Regions from separate parts of the Methylobacterium sp. BI1 genome, predicted to be linked through region 1. Evidence: riboswitches for the same ligand, from Rfam matches in the RefSeq annotation. Region 1 holds a riboswitch; each other region holds the start of a gene.
What was found. A riboswitch is a leader RNA that binds a small molecule or an ion and turns the genes downstream of it on or off. The one in region 1 is predicted to bind cobalamin.

Region 1 (5,538 bases):
GTTCGCGAGGCAGTGGAGAGGCTGATCACTGCGTCTGATTGCAACCAGTTGCAAAAGGAGGCCGGTCGTGGCCGTTAAACTCATCCAGGTGGCCAGCAAAGCCGACAATACCAGCGCTGATGCGCGCCGGTCCACTGAGAATGCCCGTAAGGGCGACAACATCGATTTCGCTCTGAACGCGTTCAGAAGTTCCATCGCACAGAAGTCCGACATCGCCCCGGTCGTTCGGTCCTCGAACGGCACCCAGAGCGTGCTAGGCGGCGCCGGCCTCGACATGATTGCCGCGCCCCGCACTCAGGTTGCCCGGAAAGCCGATCTTGACCGCACCGCACTGGACCCGCGTGTCCAGAAGATCGACGGTCTAAGCGATGACGCTGCTCGCCTTCTCGACCTGATACTGAAGGCGCACGAGAGGTCGTCCAGCCGTGAACCCGTCGATGCCACTTCCACCGACATCGCTCGTGCTCTCGGCATAACCAACACACAGGCTGAAGTCGCCCGAAATGAGTTGTCGATGCGGGGGCTTATCCGCGAGGCGCTGAATGGATTTGGCTCCCGCGAAGGATGGGTCCCGCGCTTGCCCCGGTAATTACGGACACCGATGCCGCTGTTTCCCTCGTCGTTCCATCTTGGAGCGAGAGCGGCATTGGTTAGGGGAGCCATGGTCGCTCCTCATTGCCATGGCTCCCCGCACCCATCGTACCTGCGCCCCGTGACACCGCAGGTACGATGAGAAGGTCTTGCACAGCCCGCCGCCGTAGGACCTCCTCACATCCTTTGAGGTCGCCCCCGTCTCAGGACAGGGCGTCAGACGCTGGCACTGCCGCGAAGCTCGTCACCCTCCCCGGTGCCAGCGTCTTTCCCAATCCCTGCACGCATCAGCCCCCGGCCCGTTGCAACGGGTTGCACTCAGCACCTGCGTCCGGGTCCGCAGCAATAAGACCGATAGAGAGTAAGATGATTAGAGACTTCCAATACCTGTCGCCCCTGGCAGCGCTGCAACCCGTTGCATTTCCTACTGAGAGCTTGTCGATGCCTATCGACCGGACCAAGCCGGTGAACCGGCACAATAGCTGGCTCATGCGCGAGTACCTGGGCATCGAACCGGTTGCGCTGGACGACGTATGCTGGGAGAACACCTGCATCTCCCTCATCGAACTTGGGCTAGACCACGATTGCATCGAAACGCGTGCAGCCGCGCTGATGCTACCTCCGGGGACCCCTCTCGACAGCGATCAACTGTCTGAAAGTGGCCTGAGCCCCGAGATCGTAGACCGCCGGCAAAAGTGGCTCGGCCTTACAGGCAAGACTGATCCTGCCCTTGCGCTCCGTGACACGCTGATCGCCAAGGAGCGTTGCCAGCGCGGCTTGGGGTTGGTCCCTGACATGATGCCTGCGGATGCGGCTACGCCAGCATCTCGGCCTGTCGCATCTGAGCGCGGCCCATCCATTGCTGGATCACTGATGCAACCCGTTGCAACGACCATCGACACCGACCTGAGTGAGCACGACCTACGATGCCTGGATACCCTTGCACGTGTGCGCCAGGGTGCAACGCACGTGACGCTGGCCGAGGCATTCGGGAAGGACCCTCGGACGATCTCTCGGTGGATTATCCGCGCCCGTGAAATCGAACGTAATCACCTCAATGCAGCGCGACCGGCCGATATCCTCGCTGATACGAACGCGACCATGGAGGCTAAGTGCGCCGATCTCGAACAGTTGTATGCCAACGCACTTGCGGCAGGCTCTGTTTCCCAGGCCGTGGCGCTCTCCCGCGAGTTGCGTCGATGGCACCGAATGCGGTTCGACCTCGCGCACCGTTCAGGATTGTTCAATGGCTACATGCACCCCGCTGTCTCAGCGTCAGATCATGATGCTGAGATGCAATCGAGTAGGGCTCTTTGACCCCTCTCCGCAGTGAAAGCCATCACCCCTCTTGGTAGTCTGGCCAGGACCGAAACAGGGTGATGATGTCCGGCAATGTCCGGATTAGCAGAAATCTTCGTGTCCGGTCTCGGACTGCCAGCCCGCTTATTGCAACCCGTTGCAGCACGCCGGCACCCCGTGCCTCTATAGAGCAACACAAGATGACCTTGCAGAGCACGAACACCAGCACGAGCAGCGCGTCTCTGCCCATCATTCGCCTACGCTCACGCACCGGCATGAAGAATATCCGCTCCCACAGCACAGCCGTTCTATTCGCGGCTGGCGATGCGCGGCACGATAGGATTAAGGCCAGCTACACGGCACGCGTGCTGGTTGACCCCGCGTCCATGCCGGACATGCTCTCCGAGATCGGACCCCGCGATGATGAAGGCCTTTTCGTGGGTACGGTCCTACCGAACAGCCTCAACATGCGCCTTCGGCCTCGTCTCAATGCGTCTCGCAAGCCCATGTGGCTCGTGAATGGGCGAGGCAACGCAAGGTGCCGGCCCGAGGCCGGCTTCATCGACATAGACCTGGAGCTTGACCTGAACCCAACGCGCTTCCTCGCGCACCAGCCAGATCCATCGCTTGCCGCTATCTCAGAGCGCGACCCTTTCGAGGCCCTTCGGGTTAACTCATTCACACGCCGCCAGCTTGCTCTCACGACGCTTGACGGCAACGACAACATCTTGGTTGGGCTAGATCGGCTCGGAGGCGAACGCTTCGAACGTCGAGCCATGCAGTGGCAACATGTCCTAAGTGCCTATCTAGCCCATCTGCGCTTGGCGCTGCATGCCACGATCATGCCCGAAGGCTTCGCGACGGCGCTGGACCAGGAGAAGCTGACGCTCACACAGGTCGAGACCTACTACGAGTTCAGTGCCGCCGATGCTGTGTCCACGGTAGGCGACCTGTCCAGATTGCTCATGTCAGCCGATGGAGCGGGCCGGCTGTTCCAGCGTTCCGAGATCGGCGGCACCTCGAATGCACGATGGATGAAGCTGCCCCTGACGGAGGACATCGTCGCCAAGGTCTACGCCAAGACCCACAACCGTGTGCGCGTCGAGATCACTTACACCAGCAGGGTTGAGCAGGTCGTGGAACGCGCTGGCGTAGCTCGGGATGCCAGTCCGATCGTCAAGCTGATGACCCTCAATACCGACGCGGCGCGCCGCCTCGAAACGTTCTGGGACGCCCTCATGACCCTCGATGCCTTTGATGCTTCCGCTACCGACGTGTGCGATTTTATGGCGCGCCTCAACCGCGCAGTGCCGGAGGCCAACCGACGGCTCATGCTGTCCCTAATCGCCAACAACCGAGGTGTGACCGCCACGGCCAGTGAAGGGTTCGCGCCGCCAGCCGTATGCCGTGCGCTTGTGCGTGAGGGCATTCTGACCCCAGCGAGGGCGCGGCAGCGCGCCGAGGCCAGGTTTGCGCTCACGCCAGCGTGGTCAGGCATGTTCGACCGGCTTTTGGACCGGGCAGACGCGTCCCCACCACGAGCCTTCCATTGATCCGGTGCAACGGGTTGCAAAATGGGTCCCCCACGTTCATGCACTGCGCGAGTGGATCAAATCAGATGTTTGGTATCACCGTAGAAGGTCCGCTGCGGGTGTATTTCCGCCAGTCCGCTCTCAGGCAGCAAACGTTCGAAGCAGGCGTTACGCGGTCACCCCAAGCGAGCGCTCCTAAGGGTTCGCTTGTCACCTACCGAGCACACAGACCCGGAAAGTCTCGAACCGGCATTGACGCTGTGTCGCCTGATGAGGCTCCTTGTGCCTGACGGTTCCTCCTTGGAGGATCAAAAGGGAACGCGGTGAGGGCTTTGGCCCGATGCCGCGGCTGCCCCCGCAACTGTAAGCGGCGAGCCCATCATCAACACGTCACTGGATCTGCGAGGATCTGGGAAGACGATGAGAGGGCTGTGACCCGCGAGCCAGGAGACCTGCCGTCAGTCGTGGTCACACGCGAAACGCATCGGGCGGGGTGTCCTGGTGGGTGTCGAGGCGTTCGCATGTCGCGGGCGGACCGGCGTCTTCGCGGTGACGTGCCACAGACGTCGCCCGAGGTCCTATGTCGCCCATTCGTTCACGGCCCGCCTACCAAGCCCTTCTGCTCGCATCCTGCGCCAGCCTCGTACCCTACAGCGCTCAGGTTCAACGAGCCTCTTCCCAGGCAGCGGAAGCCAATCTTGCCGAACTCTCGGTGACGGCGGAGGGGCCACCCACCAATACGACCGGGCCTGCCGCGAGCGCAGGGTACGTCGGCGGTGTCACCGGCATCGGGGGTAGCCTCAGAACCGTCGATGCGGCGAGCGCTGGAGTGATTTCAGGCGCACAGATCAACAGCCGCCCCATCACACGACCCGGCGAGGTGCTGGAGAGCGTGCCGGGCCTAATCGTTACCCAACATTCCGGAGAAGGGAAGGCCAACCAGTTCTTCCTGCGCGGGTTCAACCTCGACCATGGCACCGACATCGCCATCTCGGTCGACGGCATGCCGGTGAACATGCGGACCCATGCCCATGGGCAGGGCTACGCCGACCTCAACTTCCTCATCCCCGAACTTGTCGGCGCGGTCGAGTTCCACAAGGGGCCGTACTTCGTCCGCGACGGCGACTTCGCCTCGGCCGGGTCGGTGCGGATTGATTACCTCGACAAGGTGGACCGTAACCTCGCCCTGACCTCGTTCGGCTCCTTCGGTTTCAAGCGAGCGTTGACCATCGCCTCCGCGCCGCTCGGCCAGGGCACCCTCCTCGTGGCCGGCGAGGCCCAGACCTATGACGGTCCGTGGGACGTGCCGGACCGCCTACGCAAACTCAACGGCGTCGTCCGCTACAGCCAGGGCACGGCGCTGGACGGGTTCTCGCTCACCGGAATGGCCTACTGGGCCAAGTGGAATGCCACCAACCAGATCCCGGAGCGGGCGGTCTCGGAGGGCATCCTCGGCCGCTTCGGCACCCTGAACCCGACCGACGGCGGCGACACGGGCCGCTTCTCGCTCTCTGGGCGCTGGAGCCAGACCAGCGATATCGGGATCACGCGGGCCAACGCTTACGTCATCCGCTACCAGATGAACCTCTTCAACGACTTCACCTACTTCCTCAACGATCCCGTCAACGGTGACCAGTTCCGCCAGCGCGACAGCCGGGTACTCGGCGGCGGCGAGGTCGGCCATACCTTCCAGGGCGACCTGTTCGGGATGCCGATGGAGAACGAAATCGGCGTCCAGACCCGAACCGACAGCATCCGGGTGGGCCTGTTCAACACCACGAACCGGCAGTATCGCTCGACCGTCCTCGACGACCGCGTGCTGGAGGCGAGCGGGGCGTTCTACTACGAGAACCGGCTACGCTGGACCGACTGGCTCCGCACCAGCGTCGGCTTCCGGGCGGATACCTACTACGCCGACGTCGTATCCGACACGGCGGCAAACTCCGGCAAGGCGCACGATAGCATCGTCAATCCGAAGCTCGGCCTCGTGCTGGGTCCCTGGTTCGATACCGAGTTGTTCGTGAACTACGGCGGCGGCTTCCACTCGAACGACGCTCGCGGCGTGACCGCCACCGTCGATCCGGCAAGCCCGCTGTTCAACATCAGCCGCTCGCCC
Region 2 (5,538 bases), 1.2 Mb from region 1:
CGTACTGGGCATGCAGCAGCGCCAGGTTGGCGTCAATGCGCCAGGCCTCGGCGAGGTGCAGGCTCAGGGCCGCCTCGACGCCCACCGAGGATTGCTGCCCGACCTGGGTCGCGAGCGTCGGCTGGCCCGGCACCGCCGAGATCAGGTTGTCCTTGACGATGCGGTAGCCGGCGAGCGTCCACTCGACTTGGCCGCCGAAGGCGACGCCCTTGGCGCCGACCTCGACCTGCTCGCCGGTGGAGAGCCGGAAGTTGGCGAGACTCTGCGACAGGGAGATCAGGCTGCCGACGGGATCGGTGGCGGTGGCGTACTGGGCATAGAGCGCCAGCAGCGGCGTCGGGTTGTAGACGGCGCCGAAGCGGTAGCTCAGGGCCCGGAAGTCGCGGTCGAAGCTGGCGCCGGTGACGAGGTCGGTGCGGTGCAGGACGGGCGCGTCGTAGCGCACGCCCGCCAGCAGGGAGACCTGGTCGGACAGGATCAGGCGGTTCTCGGCGAAGACGGAGGCCTGGGAGGTGCTGGTGGCGTAGGCCGGCCGGGCCCGGCCCTCGGCGGGGAACGTGCCCGGGTCGTAGGCGAAGGGATCGACGCTGGTGCTGGTGTCGAAGAAGAAGTTGTTGGTGTGCCGGAAGGCGATGTGGTTCACGTCGAACCCGGCCAGGACCTCGTTGCGGAACCCGAACAGGCTGCCGCGGACCGTGGCGTCGAGGCGGTTCCCGATCTGCTCCTGGCGGTGGTAGATCTCGAGGTAGTCGGAGCGGTCGATCCGCCCGGTGTCGCGGTTGAAGGCGTATTGCTCCACGTCCCGCCACTGGCGCCGGCTCTGCAGCCGGTAGGCGGTGTTGCGCACGGTCACGTCGGCGCTCGGCGTCCACTCGGCGCGCAGCTGCGTCCAGTTGTCGGTCCAGAGGATCCGGGCGTCGCGGACGTTGTAGTTGTTGAACCGGATGGATTCGAGGATGCGCCCGTTGACCAGGGGCGTGCCCCAGTAGCGGGTCGGCTCCTGATAGCCGAAATCATGGCTCAGGGTGACGGCGAGGTCCGGCGTCGCCTGCAGGGTCAGGGCGCCTGAGACCGCGAGGTTGCGGAAGCTGCCGTCCGGCGCGATCCAGCCCTCGGCGCGGTTGCCGCTGATGTTGAGGCGGTAGGCCAGGGCCTCGCCGATGGGGCCGCCGGAATCGAGGGCGAGCCGCGCGAGGCCGTCCGAGCCCAGGGCCGCGCGGGCCTCGTTGAGGGGCGTGAAGACCGGCTTCTTCGTCACCACGTTGACCACGCCGCCGATGGCGCCGTCGCCGTAGAGCACGGAGGCCGGGCCGCGCAGCACCTCGATGCGCTCCACGTTCCAGGTGTCGAACGGGAAGGTCACGGTGCCGGCGCCGACGAACAGGCGGGTGCCGTCGTAGAGCTGCTGGATCGAGTTCGGGCCGGCGAAGCCCCGGGCCGTGAAGGCGCCGTTGCCGTTGCCCGGGGCCGCCACCGTGGTGATGCCGGTGGCGTTCTGGGTGACGGCCTCCGCCACGGTGTTCTGGCCGCGCAGGCGGGTGGTCTCGCCCGCGATCACGTCGACGCTGGCGGGGGTCTCCAGTGGCGTCAGCCCGAGGCGGCTGGCGCTGCGGGCGGGACTGCGCAGGTTGAGCCCCTCGGCGGGGGCCGGGCCGCCGCGACCGGAGCCCGAGACCTCCAGGGTCTCCAGGGTCACGGCCGGCAGAGCTCCCTGCGTCTGGGACTCCCGGGTCTGAGCCCCGGCGGATATCGGCAGCAGGCCGCCGAGGAGGGCCGCCAGGGGCAGGACCAGGGTGGGCAGGACCCCGACGGGCAGAATTCCGACGGGAAGAAACCCGCCGGGAAGGAGCCCGACGGGAAGATCCTGGCGGGATCGCGGGGCGTTGGCGGTGCGGAGTTGGGTCTGTGCGACGGGCATGGGGCAACCGGGACAGGGCGCGGGCATCGGTCGGGACCGACGAGCCCTCCTCGCTAAAGCGAATGTTATAATGTTACAATCGCTGAAAGGTGCCGGACGCGGTCTTGTCCGCCACGCAGCCGCGTCCGGGCCGCGCGGAGCGGCCGGATCGGGCGTGGGCAAGCGGAACGCGCGGGCGAGGACGGGCATCGACGGGACGGCTGACGCGACGGGTCGCGCGAAGTGGCACGTCACCGCGAACGAGGCCGGCCTGGATGCCGAACGGCATCCACCCCGACACCCACCAGGACACCCCGCCCGATGCGTTTCGCGTGTGACCACGACTGACGGCAGGTCTCCTGGCTCGCGGGTCACCGCCCTCTCATCGTCTTCCCAGATGCAAGGCACCCAGTGACGTGTTGATGATGGGCTCGCCGCTTACAGTTGCGGGGGCAGCCGCGGCCTCGGACGCCCGTCCTCACCGCGTTCCCTTTTGATCCTCGATAAAGAGGAACCGTCGCGGATAAGCTAGGCCGTTTCCGGTACCGCAGTCAAACCCGTCCGGGGTTCGGCAACCGCCCCGTGGGCGGTCGGCCGGGGCGTATGCGCGCCGATCGGGGGACAAATCCCGCGGTGAAGCGTTGGCCCAGCAGGAAGAACCGGGCTGTGACGCTGTGACCGAGACTGAAGGAGCAGAGAGCACGATGTCCGAGGACGGGATCACGTTCGAGCGGATCCGCGAGCGCGCCCATGAGATCTGGGAGCGCAACCACCGCCCCGAGGGGTTCGAGGTCGAGTTCTGGCTGATGGCCGAGCGGGAGCTGCGGGCCGAGCGCGCCCGCACCACCCAGAAGGCGGACGCACCGGTGCAGGAGGACGCGGTCCGTCCCTGAACCTGCATCTCTCCCCGACACTGCAGGGGGCTGGCCCGGGGCCGCGGGCCCGGGGCGCCTCAGCCGTTCGGGGGCGGCGCCGCCGCGTCGTCCGCGAACAGGATCTCGTGGGTGAGCGGATCGTAGAAGCGCATCAGGTCCCGGACGAGGTCCTTGGCGGGAACGTCGAGGGCGGCGGCCCAGGCGCGGTAGCGATCCGGCGGGATCCGGCCGCGTCCGGTCTCCAGCTGCGAGATGAAGGTGTAGTACTCGGCCCCGACCAGGGCGGCGAGCTGGCGCTGGGACAGGCCGCGTGCCTCGCGCAGGTTCTTCAGGAAGCGACCGCCCTCCCGGCGCAGTTCCAGCACCCCCTCCGAATCCAGGCGTTGGTGGTGAGCGTACACGCGGGACATCCCTCCTCGGGCAGCGATGGTTGGGGCACGATCAATTTGTACAGTAAATTCCATATAGAGCAGGACCCGGGAGACTGTCCAGACGGCGCCGGTCCGGCCGGCGCCCGCGCGCGGTCGCGGCCCGGTCGCGCTGCCCGTCGTGGACGGCCCGGCGGCGTCGCCGGCAAGCTTGTTGGAAACAGTCCAAACTGCGCTATCATCGGCGGATGAAGAATTCAGACTCGGGATCGCCGGGGACGCTCAGATCTCGCGTCGCCTGCGCCCGCACGAGGATGCAGAGCGCAGCATGAACACGCAGACGACGCGGTCGGTGCTGAGCGACGGCCTGCGTGCGATGCGGCCCGTCCTGGCGACGGCGGTCGCCTTCGGGTTCTTCATCAACCTTCTGCTGTTCGTCAGCCCGCTCTACATGCTGCAGATCTACGATCGCGTGCTGCCGAGCCGGAACGAGACCACGCTCCTGGGCATCACCCTGATCGCGGTCTTCGGGCTCGGCGTCTACGCCGCCCTGGAGATGCTGCGCTCGCGCCTCCTCGTGCGGGGCGGCCTGATCTTCGACCGGCGGGTGGCGGAGCCGATCTTCGATGCCGCCCATCGCGGGGCGCTGCTGCGGCCCGGCGGGCCGCACGACGCCGTGCTGCGGGACGTGGACGTCCTGCGCGAGTTCCTGACCGGCAGCGGCATCCTGGCCTTCTGCGACCTGCCCTGGGCTCCGATCTTCCTCGTGGCCTGCTTCCTCCTGCATCCGTGGTTCGGCACGATGGCGCTGGTCGGCGGGGGGCTCATCCTCGGGCTGACGCTGCTCAACGAGGTCGCGACGCGGCACGCCCTCGACTCCGCCGGCCGGGCCGCCCGGCTCGCCGGGCACCAGGCGGGGGCGAGCTTCCGCAACGGGGAGGTGCTGCGGGCGATGGGCATGCTGGGGGCCATGCGGGCGCTCTGGCGGGGGCGCCACGACGAGGTGCTGCTGCTCCAGGCGCGGGCGAGCGACCGGGCCGGGCTCATCGTGGCGGCCACGAAGTTCGTGCGGCTGCTCCTCCAGCTCCTCGTCCTCGGCGCCGGCGCCTACCTCGCCATCCACCGGGAGATCACGGGCGGCGCCATGATCGCGGCCTCGATCATCATCGGCCGGGCCCTCGCCCCGATCGAGGCGGTGGTGGGCAACTGGAAGGGCTTCACCGCCGCCCGCGCGAGCCATCGCCGCCTCGCCGAACTCCTGGCCATGGCGGGGCCGGAGGCCGCGCGGGTGTCCCTGCCGCGTCCGCGCGGGCTGATCGAGGCCGAGGCCCTGGCCGTGGCGGCCCCCGGCGCCTCCCGGGCGATCCTGCAGGGCGTCGGCTTCCGGATCGAGCCCGGACAGCTCGTGGGCGTCGTCGGGCCGAGCGCGGCCGGCAAGTCGACCCTGGTCCGGGCGATGACCGGGATTTGGCCGCTGACCGGCGGCAGCCTGCGCATCGACGGGGCGGAGCTGCGGCACTGGGATCCGCAGGAGCTCGGCCGGCACGTCGGCTACCTGCCGCAGGACGTGGAGCTGTTCGACGGGACGGTGGCGCAGAACATCGCGCGCTTCGGGCCGGCGGAGGATGCGGCGGTCCTCGCCGTGGCCCGGCGCGCCGGCTGCCACGACCTGATCCAGGCCCTGCCCGACGGCTACAACACCGTGATCGGCCCGGGCGGCCACGGCCTGTCCGGCGGCCAGCGCCAGCGCATCGCCCTCGCCCGCGCGCTCTACGGCGATCCGAGCCTCGTCCTCCTCGACGAGCCGAATGCCAGCCTCGACCAGCCCGGCGAGGCGGCCCTGATGCGGGCCCTGGCGGCCCTGCGGGCGGACGGCACCACGGTGGTGATCGTCACGCACAAGCTCGCCCTCCTGGCCGATGCCGACGCCGTGCTGGTGCTGAATGCCGGCACGGTGCAGAGCTTCGGCCCGGCCGAGTCGATCCTGGGCGCCCTGCTCGGGCCGCGCCCGGTGCCGCACGTCGTGCCGGCGGCCGGGGTCTCGGCGCTGCCCGAGCCGCGCCGGGCCTTCGACCCCCAGCGGAGCGCGGGCTGAGCCATGGCGCTGCCGCACGCTTCAGCCCTTCTCAAGGCCCAGGCCCTGCCCACGGGAGAGGCCCTGCCCAAGGGAGAGGCCCTGCCCAAGGTAGAAGCCCCGCCACGGGCGGGCGCCGGTTCGCCGGCCGCGGCACCCGCCCTGCCCCCGGCGGCGGCCGACCTGTCCCGCCTGGTGGATTGGCGCTGGTACGCGGCTGCCGGCTACCTCCTCATCCTGGCGACCTTCGGGATCGCCGGCGGCTGGGCGGCCTTCGCGCGCCTCGACCGCGCCGTCATCAGCCCCGGGGTGATCGTCGCCGAG
Region 3 (5,538 bases), 1.1 Mb from region 1:
CGCGCCGAGGGTCTGCCGCGTCGTGCCGAGGGCCTGGACCGCCCGGCCGAACGGCGTATCGGTGGTCTCGAGGAGGTGGTTCATCTCCGGGGTCAGGCGCTCTGGCACGTACCAGTTGTCCGCCTCCGACAGGACGTGGTCGCCGCAGGCGAGCCGGACCTGGCGATAGCGCAGCACCGTGTCGGGGCCGGCATTCAGGCGCCGGCGCGTCTCCTCCGAGGCCGGCTTGTCCGCGCCGCGCTGCAGGTTCGCCACGAGCCGGGGCGTCGCCGCCATGCCGTGCTCGGCGCACCAGCCCTCGAGGGTCGCGGTGGCGGAGCGGCTGGCGAGCAGCCGGGCGTTCAGACCCTCCATCACCGCCAGGGCCTCGACCCGGCCGAGATAGCTGGCCGGCCAGGACGGCGCGGGATCGGCGCGGAGCCCGTGCATTCCCATCACCGTGGACAGCGCGACGGCCGCACCGATGGCCGCCCGCATCAGAACTCGATCCCCACCTGGGCCTTCACCCCGGCGGCGAAGTGGTGCTTCACGCTGCCCATCTCGGTGACGAGGTCGGCGGCCTCGATCAGGGCCGGCTTGGCGTTGCGGCCGGTGACGATGACGTGGAGATCCGGGCGGCGGGCCCGGAAGGCCGCCACCACGGCGTCGAGGTCCAGGTAGTCATAGCGCAGCGCGATGTTCAGCTCGTCCAGCACCACGAGGCGGATCGTCGGATCGGCCATCAGGTCGAGGGCCTTGGCCCAGGCGTGCTCGGCGGCGGCGATGTCGCGGGCCTTGTCCTGCGTCTCCCAGGTGAAGCCCTCGCCGAGGGTGTGCCAGTCGATCCGGTCGCCGAAAGCCTTCAGGGCGTGCTTCTCGCCGGTGTCCCAGGCACCCTTGATGAACTGCACCACCCCGACGCGCCAGCCGTGCCCGAGGGCCCGCAGCATCAGCCCGAGGGCCGCCGTGGTCTTGCCCTTGCCGGGCCCGGTATTGACGATGAGAAGCCCCTTCTCGATCGTCTTCTCCGCCACCTCGGCGTCCTGGACGGCCTTGCGCTTCTCCATCTTCTCGCGGTGCCGCGCGGCCTCGATCTCGGCGTCGGTCTCGGCGTCGGTCATGGGGTGGCTCCGGGTTGGGGTTTCACGATCAGGGGAAGACCCGCCACCGTGAGGACGACGCGGTCCGCCTGGGCCGCGAGGCGCTGGTGCAGGCGCCCCGCCGCATCGCGGAAGCGGCGGGCCAGGGCGTTCTCCGGCACGATCCCGAGGCCGACCTCACTGCCGACCAGGACCACCGGGCCGGGGGCCGCCGCGCAGGCCGCGAGCAGGGCGGCGGTGGCGGCCTCCAGGTCGGCCTCGGACAGGATCAGGTTGGTGAGCCAGAGGGTCAGGCAATCGACCAGCACCGGCCCGCTCGCGGCGGCGACCGCCTCCGGCAGGCTCAGCGGCACGTCCTGCGTGATCCAGCCGTCCGGGCGGCGAGCGCGGTGGAGCGCGATGCGCGCCCGCATCTCGTCGTCCCAGGCCTGGGCGGTGGCGAGGTAGAGCCACGGGGCCGGACAGGCCTCGATCAGCGCCTCGGCATGGGCGCTCTTGCCCGAGCGCGCGCCGCCGAGCACGAGGGTCATACGGGGGGTCGGATGCGCCATGCGGAACGCTGTGCCCGAAATCGGGGCCTCCGGTCAAAGGCGGGAAACCCGCCCGGGCCGCGTTGTCAGCGCATCGGCAACCGCGTAGAAGCGTGGATCGGACGGTGCCCCGGCAACGGGGTGAAAAGGGAATGCGGTGAGGGGGCGACCCTGAAACCGCGGCTGCCCCCGCAACTGTGAGCGGAGACGGGACTGCCATCAGCCACTGGAGCGATCCGGGAAGGCGGCAGGACCAGCGACCCGCGAGCCAGGAGACCTGCCGTCGAACGTGGACCTGCCGTCCACGCCCTATCGTTGACGGCCGCCGGCGGGGTGGCCAGGAGATGAACCCGATGTCGACCAACACCCTCGTCCTGACCGGCACCCGCACCAACGAGCGCCTCGGCGCCGTGCTCGTGGCCGCCTTCCTCGGCCTCGGCCTCGTGTTCATGGCGGGCTTCGCCCCGGCGATGGCGCTGCACAATGCGGCGCATGACTTCCGCCACAGCCAGAACTTCCCCTGCCACTGAGCGCCCCCGCCTAAGGCAGACACTCCCATGATGATCCGGCTCGTGTCGGCGGCCCTGGTCGCCGGCTTCCTCGCGGCTGTCGTCGCGACGGGCCTGCAGCTCGCGCTCACCTCGCCGCTCATCATCGCGGCCGAGCGCTACGAGACGCAGGCCTCCGCCGCGCCCGTCCGGCCGATTCCCGCCTCGCTGATCGTACGGGTCCATGGCGGTCACGATCACGGCACCAAGGACCCCTCCGTGGCGGGCGGCGAGGTCGCGCCCGAATGGCAGCCCGGTCCCGGCCTGCCGCGCATGGCCTTCACGGCCCTGGCCACCCTCGTGGGTGGCGTGGGCTACGCGCTCCTGCTCGGGGCTGTGCTCCTCGCCTGCAACCGCGAGCCCAGTCCCGAGACGGGCCTGCGCTTCGCCATCGGGGGTTTCCTCGCGGTGGCGCTGGCCCCCGCCCTCGGCCTCGCGCCGGAACTGCCCGGCATGGAGGCCGCGCCCCTGGCCGACCGCCAATTCTGGTGGGTGATGACGGCCGTGGCCACCGCCGTGGGCCTTTACCTCATCGCGATCCGGCGGGCGCCGATCACCATCGCGGGCGGCATCGTGCTCCTCGTCGCGCCGCATCTCGCCGGCGCACCGGAGGCGAGCCACGCCGCCTCGAACCTGCCGGCCTCCTACGCCGCGCAGTTCGCCGCGCGCTCGCTGGGCATCGCCTTCGTGTTCTGGGCGGTGATCGGGCTCGCCTATGGCTGGGCCTGGGGCCTGTTCGGCCGGAAGCGGCCGTCCCATGCCTGAGGTCGAGATCGCGCTCGTCACGCTCTACGTCTGCGCCACCTGCCGGGCGGCCGGCGACACGTCCGAGCCCCGCGCCGGCGCCCGCCTGCTGGCCGCCCTCCAGGAAGCCGTGAACACCGGGGCCCACCCGGGCATCACGGTTGAGAGCGTCGAATGCCTCTCGGTCTGCAAGCGCCCCTGCACCGTGGCGGTCGCCTCGCAGGGACGCTGGACCTACATCTACGGCGACCTCGACCCGGTCGCCTCCGCCGGCACCATCCTGGACGGCGTTGCGCTCTATGCCGAGACGCCGGACGGCCTCGTGCCGTGGAAGGCGCGGCCCCAGGAATTCCGCAAGGGCGTCGTCGCCCGCATCCCGCCGTTTCCGCCGCTCGCGGCGCCCCGCACTACGGACGCCGCCGAATGACCCTCGTCGCCAAGATCCCCTGCACCATCGTCACCGGCTTCCTCGGGGCCGGCAAGACCACCCTGGTGCGCCACCTCGTGGAGAATGCCGGCGGGCGGCGCCTCGCCATCATCGTCAACGAGTTCGGCGATATCGGCTTCGACGGCTCGTTCCTGGCCGCCTGCGGCATCGAGGGCTGCGGCGACGAGGACATCGTCGAGCTCGCCAACGGCTGCATCTGCTGCACCGTGGCCGACGACTTCGTGCCGGCCCTGAACAAGCTCCTCGACCGGGCCGATCCGCCCGAGCACATCCTGATCGAGACCTCGGGCCTCGCCCTGCCGAAGCCCCTGGTCCAGGCCTTCCAGTGGCCGGCGATCCGCTCGCGGGTGACGGTGGACGGCGTGGTCGCGGTCATCGACGGTCCCGCCGTGGCCGCGGGCTTCTTCGCCGACGACCCGGCGGCCCTGGCCGCCCAGCGCGCCGACGACGCCAGCGTCGACCACGACAACCCCCTGGAAGAGGTGTTCGAGGACCAGCTCCTCTGCGCCGACCTCGTGGTGATGAACAAGACGGACCTCCTCGACGAGGCCGGGCGCGCCAAGGTCCGCGCCGAGGTCACCGAGCACCTGCCGCGCGCGGTGAAGATGGTGGAAGCCGAGCACGGCCGCCTCGACCCGCGCGTGATCCTGGGGATCCAGGCGGCGGCCGAGGACGATCTCGACGCTCGCCCCTCCCACCACGGCGACGGCGAGGACCACGACCACGACGATTTCGATTCGGTGGCGCTGCCGGTGGCGGCCACGGCCTCGGCCGAGGACTTGGCGCTGCGCGTGGCCCGCGCGGCCGAGACCGAGGGCGTGTTGCGGATCAAGGGCTTCGCCGAGGTGACCGGCAAGCCGATGCGCCTCGTGGTCCAGGGCGTCGGCGCCCGCATCGCCCATCATTACGACCGCCCCTGGACGTCCGGCGAGCCCCGCGACGGCCGCCTCGTGGTGATCGGCCTGAAGGGCTTCGACCAGGCCGCCGTCGCCGCCGCCCTGGCGGGATAAGCGCCCGCCATGCACCTGATCCGCATCGATACGGTCTCCCTCGACGAGGGCGAAGCCGCGATCGATCTCGGTCAGGCGCCGGGGGACATCGTCTTCCTGTCCTTCACGGATTCTGACCTGTTCGGCATGGCCGGCGCCTACGCGGCGGTGTTTCCACCGGCCTCGGCCGCGGCCCCGACCCTGCGCCTCGCCAAGCTCGCCAAGCTGCGCCACCCGATGTCGGTCGATCTCTACGTCGAGTCGGTCATCGCCCGGGCGCGGATCGTGGTGATCCGCTGCCTCGGCGGACTCGATTACTGGCGCTACGGCATCGAGCGTGCCAGCGCGGTCGCCCGCGCCGCCGGGGTGGCCCTGGTGCTGCTGCCGGGCGACGACCGGCCCGACCCGCGCCTCGACGCCTATGCGACGAAGCCGGACCTCGCCCCCGACTTCGATACCTATTTCCGAGCCGGCGGCGCGGCGAACCTGCGCCGCCTGATCGGGCGCATCGCCGCCGAGATCGGATATCCCGGGCCGGTCGAGCCGCCCCTGCCCCTGCCCCGGGGCTTCGTCTGCTGCCCGGGCTGCGGCCCCGTGGCGGAGGAGCAGGCCCGCGCCGCTGGACGGCCGTTCCAGACCGCCCCAGCCGAAGCGCCGCTGGCGCTGCTCGTGGTCTACCGGTCGAGCGTGCTCTCCGGCGACACCGCACCGATCGCCGCCCTCGGCGCCGCGCTCCAGGCCCGCGGGCTCGCGGTGCTGGCCGTGGCGGTGTCGAGCCTGAAGGACTCCGCCGCGACCGCCCCTCTGCGGGCCGCCATCGCCGCGCATCGGCCCGCCGTCGTCATCGCCGCCACCGCCTTCTCGGCCCGGGAGGATGCGGGTTTCGTCCTCGATGCCGCCGACTGCCCGGTCCTCCAGGCCTTCAGCATCGGCGCCGCGCGGGACGCCTGGACCGCCTCGGCCCGGGGCATGGGTGCGGCCGACCTCGCCATGCAGGTCGCCCTGCCGGAATTCGACGGGCGGCTTTCCGGGTTTCCGATCTCGTTCAAGGAGGAGGGTCCGGAAACCGAGGGCTTCGCCGAGCGCCGCGCCGTGCCGCATGCCGAAGGCATCGCGGCCCTGGCCGAGCGTGCCGCCGCCTGGGTCCGCCTCGCCCGCCTGCCCGCTTCCGGGCGCCGCCTCGCCCTGGTGCTCTCGGAT
Region 4 (5,538 bases), 2.5 Mb from region 1:
TGGCTTGCCCTGCTGAACGTGGAGCCGAGCCAGTGCCGATTTTATGATCGAACCCGCGAGATCATCGATTGTGATGAGCTGATCGTTCCCTCCACTTTGCGATTTGGAACGCGGGTGTCGCAGCTCTTCGCGAAGGCGAGCGCCGCTATGCGGCAGGCGGCGATCGGGCGAACGCGTCCCTCCCGAAACCGGACGAAGCTGTTCGTATCGCGTCCGACGAACAGATTTGCCCACAACACGCGGGTGCTGATCCAGCGCCAGCTGTTCGAGGAGACCGCAAGGTCGCGCGGATTTACGATCGTATCGCCGGAATTGCTGAGCGTGCCGGATCAAGTCGCGCTGTTCCAACACGCGGGGACCATCGTCGGCGAATACGGCTCCGGTCTGCATAGCTCCATGTTCTCGGATCCCGGGGCGCTCGTCGTGGCAGCCCGCGACAACCGAGAGGAACTGGGTTTCCTCCAATCCGGTATCGATGGCGTCCTGGGTCACCAGACCGGCTACCTCATCGGCGCGGCGAACTTGGATGGCTCGGGCGCCTTTTCGCTCGAACCCGCCGACATCGCGCTGGCCTTCGACTGGATGACCTGGCGCCGCAATCCCTGAGCGCGTCCCCATTGGGTATCGCCGACCGTCCGCGCGGCAGCAGGAACCGAAGCTCTGGCGCAGCGAGAGCGTAGCCTCGCATCCGGGACGCCGCGTCCGGTGCGTACCTCTGTCGAGGCCGGTGCAACGATTCCCTTGCGGACGCCCAGGCCCGCCCGTGACAAAGTCCGAGAGGGACGGCACCGGGATTGTGGCCCGCCACCTCGAGCTGGACGCGTGAGCGGAGGCCACGGGCCTGAACAACGGCCGGATCCCGAGACACCCGGCCGTCCGAGGGCCTAGAAGCGCCCCGCCAACGTCAACCGCACCGCCGTCGGCTCGACGGGGTGGAAGTGCCGATCGGCGACGCCGTCTGCCGCCTCGCCCGGCAGGCGGGAGGTGTAGAAGTAGGTGATCTGGTCGGCCTGGGCATTGGTCAGGTTCAGCACGTCGAGGGACAGGCTGATCCCGTTGTCGAAGTTGTAGCCGACCCGGCCGTTGACCAGCGCCGTCGGACGCGAGCGCACCGAATTGTCCTCGATCAGCGGCCGCGGCCCGAAATAGCGGACGCGCATCGATCCGAACCAGCCCGGCCCCTCGCCGAAGGTGAACCCGGCCGAGGCGATGGTGGTCGGTGCCTCCGGCACCCGGTTGCCGATCGGATCGCGGTCCGCGAAGCGGGCGTTCGTCACCGTCAGGTCGCCCTCCAGGGAGAGCCAGGGCGTGACCGCGTAGCGGTTGGTCCACTCGACGCCGAAGCGGCGGGTGGGGCGGCTCGGCTCGGTGGTGCCGCTGTCGCCCTGGAACAGGTTCTCGGAGGCGAAGTCGAGCTGGAACAGCGTCACGGCCGTCTCCAACCCACTGAGACTGCGGTTGCGCAGGCCGATCTCCGAGCCCGTCGAGGGCACGAGGAAGGGCGAGCGGCTGATGTTGAAGAGGGGGCTCGTCGGATCGACCGTCGCGGTGACGCCGCGGGCATCGTTCGAGTGGAAGCCGCCGCCGTAGTTCACGAACAATTCGGTGTCGAACCAGGGGCCGAGCACGAGCCCCAGCTTCGGGTTGACGATGCCGTCCCGGGCCGTGCCGGAATTGGCCGGCGTGTCCGAGCGGACATCGGCGTGGAAACCGTCGGCGCGAAAGCCGACGCTGGTGCGCAGCCAATCGGTCCAGCGCACCCGGTTCTCGTAGTAGAGCGCCGCGCTCGCCTCCAGCACCCGGTCGTCCAGCACGGTGGAGCGGACTTGCCGGGCCGTGGTGTTGAACAGGCCGACCCGGATGGCGTCGGTCCGGGTCTGGAGGCCGATCTCGTTCTCCATGGCCAGGCCGAACAGGCTGCCCTGGATCGTGTGGCTGACCTCCCCACCGCCGAGCACCCGGCTGTCGCGCTGGCGGAACTGGTCGCCGTTCACCGGATCGTTGAGGAAATAGGTGAAGTCGTTGAACAGGTTCATCCCGTAGCGGATGACGTAGGCGCTCGCCCGGGTGACTCCGGCGTCGCTCGTCCGGCTCCAGCGGCCCGAGAGGGAGAAGCGGCCGGTATCGCCGCCATCCGTGGGGTTCAGGGAGCCGAAGCGGCCGATCAGGCCCTCCCCTACCGCCCGCTCGGGAATCTGGTTGGTGGCGTTCCACTTGGCCCAGTAGGCCATGCCGGTCAGCGCGAAGCCGTCGAGGGCCGTGCCCTGGCTGTAGCGGAAGACGGCGTTGAGCTTGGCGAGCCGGTCCGGCACGTCCCAGGGCCCGTCATAGGTCTGGGCCTCCCCGGCCACGAGCAGGTGGCCTTCGCCGAGGGGCGCGGAGGCGATGCTGAGGGCGCGCTTGTAGCCGAAGCTGCCGAACGAGGTCAGCGCGAGGTTGCGCGCTACCGTGTCGAGGTAGTCGATCCGCACGGAGCCGGCGGAGGCGAAATCGCCGTCGCGGACGAAGTACGGTCCCTTGTGGAATTCCACCGCGCCGACGAGCTCGGGGATCAGGAAGTTGAGGTCGGCATAGCCCTGGCCGTGGGCGTGGGTGCGCATGTTCACCGGCATGCCGTCCACCGAGATGGCGATGTCGGTGCCGTGGTCGAGATTGAACCCGCGCAGGAAGAACTGGTTGGCCTTCCCCTCCCCGGAGTGCTGGGTGACGATGAGGCCGGGCACGCTCTCCAGCACCTCGCCGGGCCGGGTGATCGGCCGGCTGTTGAGGGCCGCGCCCGAGATCACGCCGGCGCTCGCCGCATCGACGGTCCGGAGGCCGCCGCCGATCCCGGTGACCCCGCCGACGAACCCGGCACTGGCGGCCGGTCCGGCCCCGCCGGTCGGCGGCGCCTCGGCGGTCACGGAGAGTTCGGCGAGGTCCGCCTGCGCGGTCTGGGCGCCGGCATCGCGGAGCGCGGCGCCGGTGGACGCGAGGCCGGCGCAGGAGGCCAGGAGCCAGGATCGATAGCTGGGCCGTGAACGGGGAAACGATCGGGAACGAGAGGACGACATGGGACCTCGGGCGACGTCTGTGGCACGTCACCGCGAACGAGGCCGGCCTGGATGCCGAACGGCATCCACCCCGACACCCACCAGGACACCCCGCCCGATGCGTTTCGCGTGTGACCACGACTGACGGCAGGTCTCCTGGCTCGCGGGTCACCGCCCTCTCATCGTCTTCCCAGGTCCCGGGTCCTGACGGACCGTTCACCCAGTGACGTGCTGATGAGGAGCTCGCCGCTTACAGTTGCGGGGGCAGCCGCAGCCTTGGACTCCCGTCCTCACCGCGTTCCCTTTTGATCCTCGACGAAGAGGAACCGTCGGGTGGCAGGAGGCCCGATGCGCGGGGGCGCCGTCAATGGCCGGACGGGGTTTTCAGGCCGGTGTGCCCGGCCGGCGACAGGCGCCGGACGAGGCAGGCCGCGCGTCAGCGTCGTCCCTCCGGTTTCCGCGCCGGCTCCCGCCGGCGGCCCGTCCCGGCCAGGACGGCGCCGCCGGCCGCGAGGCCGAGCAGGATCCACTTCAGGGGAAGCCGCTCCGCGCCCTCGCTGCGCTGGGGCTCGGTCACCATGTGCCCCGGCGGCAGTTCGACGCCCGGCTTGCCGTAGGCCTGCGCGTCGGCGATCTGCTCGGCCGACACGGCCCATTCGGCACCGATCTGCCGGTCATGTGCCATCACCGCGAGGCCGACCGCGAGGCCGACGGCCGCCGCCGCGAAGATCCTCACCGGCGTCCGCATCCTGCCCGTCCTCCCGCGCCGTTTCGACCGGAGGGTTAAGCGATTGGCGGGCCCGCCGCCAGGGTGGATCCTGCGCCGATGCCGCGGCGCGGTCTGGAACGGTTTTAACCCGCCCTTCACCCGCCCTGCAAAAAACGCATGGTACCCCTAACGGCATGACTGGCCTGCGTTTTCGCGTGATTGAGCGCGCGCTGTGCATCGCGATATCGCTGAAGGGAGACTGCTCCGCTTGGCGCCCGATCGTCGGCCGCGCCAGCCGTGCTTCAGCCCCCTGCCTCAGGACTCCCCGATGGATCACCCGGCCGCGTCCCCGAAGCGTTCCTCCGCCGCCGGCGGCTGGGGCGCCCTGAAAAGCTGCGGCAAGCACCTGCTCGGCAGCCGGGCGCCCCTGTCGGGCGCCCGCGCCATGCTGAAGGCCAACCAGCCCGACGGGTTCGACTGCCCCGGCTGCGCCTGGGGCGACCCGGAGCACGGCTCCTCGTTCGAATTCTGCGAGAACGGCGTGAAGGCGGTCTCCTGGGAGGCCACCGACAAGCGCACGCCGCCGAAGTTCTTCGCCAAGCACACCGTGACCGAGCTGCGCGGCTGGACCGACTACGCGCTCGAGGGCGAGGGCCGCCTGACGCACCCGATGCGCTACGACGCGGCGAGCGACCGCTACGTCGCCACCAGCTGGGACGCCGCCTTCGCGGAGATCGGCGCCACCCTGCGCGGGCTCGACCACCCGGACCAGGCCGAGTTCTACACCTCGGGCCGCGCCTCGAACGAGGCCGCCTACCTCTACCAGCTCTTCGCCCGGCACTACGGCACCAACAATTTCCCCGACTGCTCGAACATGTGCCACGAGGCCAGCGGCATCGCCCTGCAGGCGGCCATCGGCGTCGGCAAGGGCACCGTGCTGCTGGAGGACTTCGAGAAGGCCGACGCGATCTTCGTCGTCGGGCAGAACCCCGGCACCAACCATCCGCGCATGCTCGGCGACCTGCGGCGCGCGGCCCAGCGCGGCGCGAAGGTCGTGGTATTCAACCCCGTGCGGGAGCGCGGGCTGGAGCGCTTCGCCGATCCGCAGAACACCGTCGAGATGCTGCGCGGCGCCAGCGCGCCGGTGGCGAGCCACTATTACCAGCCGCGCCTCGGCGGCGACATGGCGGCGTTCCGGGGCATCGCCAAGGCGGTGTTCGCCGCCGACGACGCGGCGCTGGCCGCCGGCCGGCCGTCGCGTCTCGACCGGACCTTCCTCCGGAACCACACCGCGGAATACGAGGCCTATCGCGCCGCCGTCGATGCCACGTCCTGGGACGCGATCGAGGACCAGTCGGGCCTGGCCCGCGCCGACATCGAGGTCGCGGCCGAGGTCTACCTCGCGGCCGACAAGGTGATCTGCACCTGGGCGATGGGCGTGACCCAGCACCGCCACTCGGTGGCCACCATCCGCGAACTCGCCAACGTCATGCTGCTGCGCGGCCATGTCGGCCGCCCGGGCACCGGCCTGTGCCCCGTGCGCGGCCATTCCAACGTGCAGGGCGATCGCACCGTCGGCATCAACGAGAAGCCGCCAGCCGCCCTCCTCGACGCCCTGGAGCGGGAATTCGGCTTCCCCGCGCCGCGCACGCACGGCCACAACGTGCTCGCCGCCATCCGGGCCATGCTCGACGGGTCGTCGAAGGCCTTCATCGGTCTCGGCGGCAACTTCGCCCGGGCGACGCCGGACACCGCCCGGGTGGCCCAGGCCCTGGCCTCCTGCGACCTCACCGTCCA

Region 2: linked by a shared signal. The riboswitch ahead of AC1MGR_RS15325 (TonB-dependent receptor) and the one ahead of AC1MGR_RS09560 (TonB-dependent receptor) in region 1 are both predicted to bind cobalamin.
Region 3: linked by a shared signal. The riboswitch ahead of AC1MGR_RS04535 (CbtB domain-containing protein) and the one ahead of AC1MGR_RS09560 (TonB-dependent receptor) in region 1 are both predicted to bind cobalamin.
Region 4: linked by a shared signal. The riboswitch ahead of AC1MGR_RS21350 (TonB-dependent receptor) and the one ahead of AC1MGR_RS09560 (TonB-dependent receptor) in region 1 are both predicted to bind cobalamin.

Annotation. Positions count from the first base shown of each region.
Region 1 covers NZ_CM155267.1:2,045,616-2,051,153, reverse strand. The annotation lists gene AC1MGR_RS09575 (hypothetical protein) at 68-589, shown strand; gene AC1MGR_RS09570 (hypothetical protein) at 958-1,908, shown strand; gene AC1MGR_RS09565 (hypothetical protein) at 2,091-3,443, shown strand; cobalamin riboswitch at 3,696-3,896, shown strand; gene AC1MGR_RS09560 (TonB-dependent receptor) at 4,003-5,538, shown strand, end outside.
Region 2 covers NZ_CM155267.1:3,265,032-3,270,569, forward strand. The annotation lists gene AC1MGR_RS15325 (TonB-dependent receptor) at 1-1,918, opposite strand, end outside; cobalamin riboswitch at 2,230-2,431, opposite strand; gene AC1MGR_RS15330 (DUF2934 domain-containing protein) at 2,602-2,790, shown strand; gene AC1MGR_RS15335 (helix-turn-helix domain-containing protein) at 2,850-3,173, opposite strand; gene AC1MGR_RS15340 (type I secretion system permease/ATPase) at 3,469-5,235, shown strand; gene AC1MGR_RS15345 (HlyD family type I secretion periplasmic adaptor subunit) at 5,239-5,538, shown strand, end outside.
Region 3 covers NZ_CM155267.1:931,676-937,213, reverse strand. The annotation lists gene AC1MGR_RS04550 (hypothetical protein) at 1-435, opposite strand, end outside; gene cobO (cob(I)yrinic acid a,c-diamide adenosyltransferase) at 477-1,100, opposite strand; gene cobU (bifunctional adenosylcobinamide kinase/adenosylcobinamide-phosphate guanylyltransferase) at 1,097-1,609, opposite strand; cobalamin riboswitch at 1,716-1,908, shown strand; gene AC1MGR_RS04535 (CbtB domain-containing protein) at 1,963-2,139, shown strand; gene AC1MGR_RS04530 (CbtA family protein) at 2,167-2,922, shown strand; gene AC1MGR_RS04525 (DUF1636 family protein) at 2,915-3,328, shown strand; gene cobW (cobalamin biosynthesis protein CobW) at 3,325-4,359, shown strand; gene cobN (cobaltochelatase subunit CobN) at 4,369-5,538, shown strand, end outside.
Region 4 covers NZ_CM155267.1:4,518,310-4,523,847, forward strand. The annotation lists gene AC1MGR_RS21345 (glycosyltransferase family 61 protein) at 1-606, shown strand, start outside; gene AC1MGR_RS21350 (TonB-dependent receptor) at 885-3,053, opposite strand; cobalamin riboswitch at 3,162-3,378, opposite strand; gene AC1MGR_RS21355 (hypothetical protein) at 3,469-3,780, opposite strand; gene AC1MGR_RS21360 (FdhF/YdeP family oxidoreductase) at 4,070-5,538, shown strand, end outside.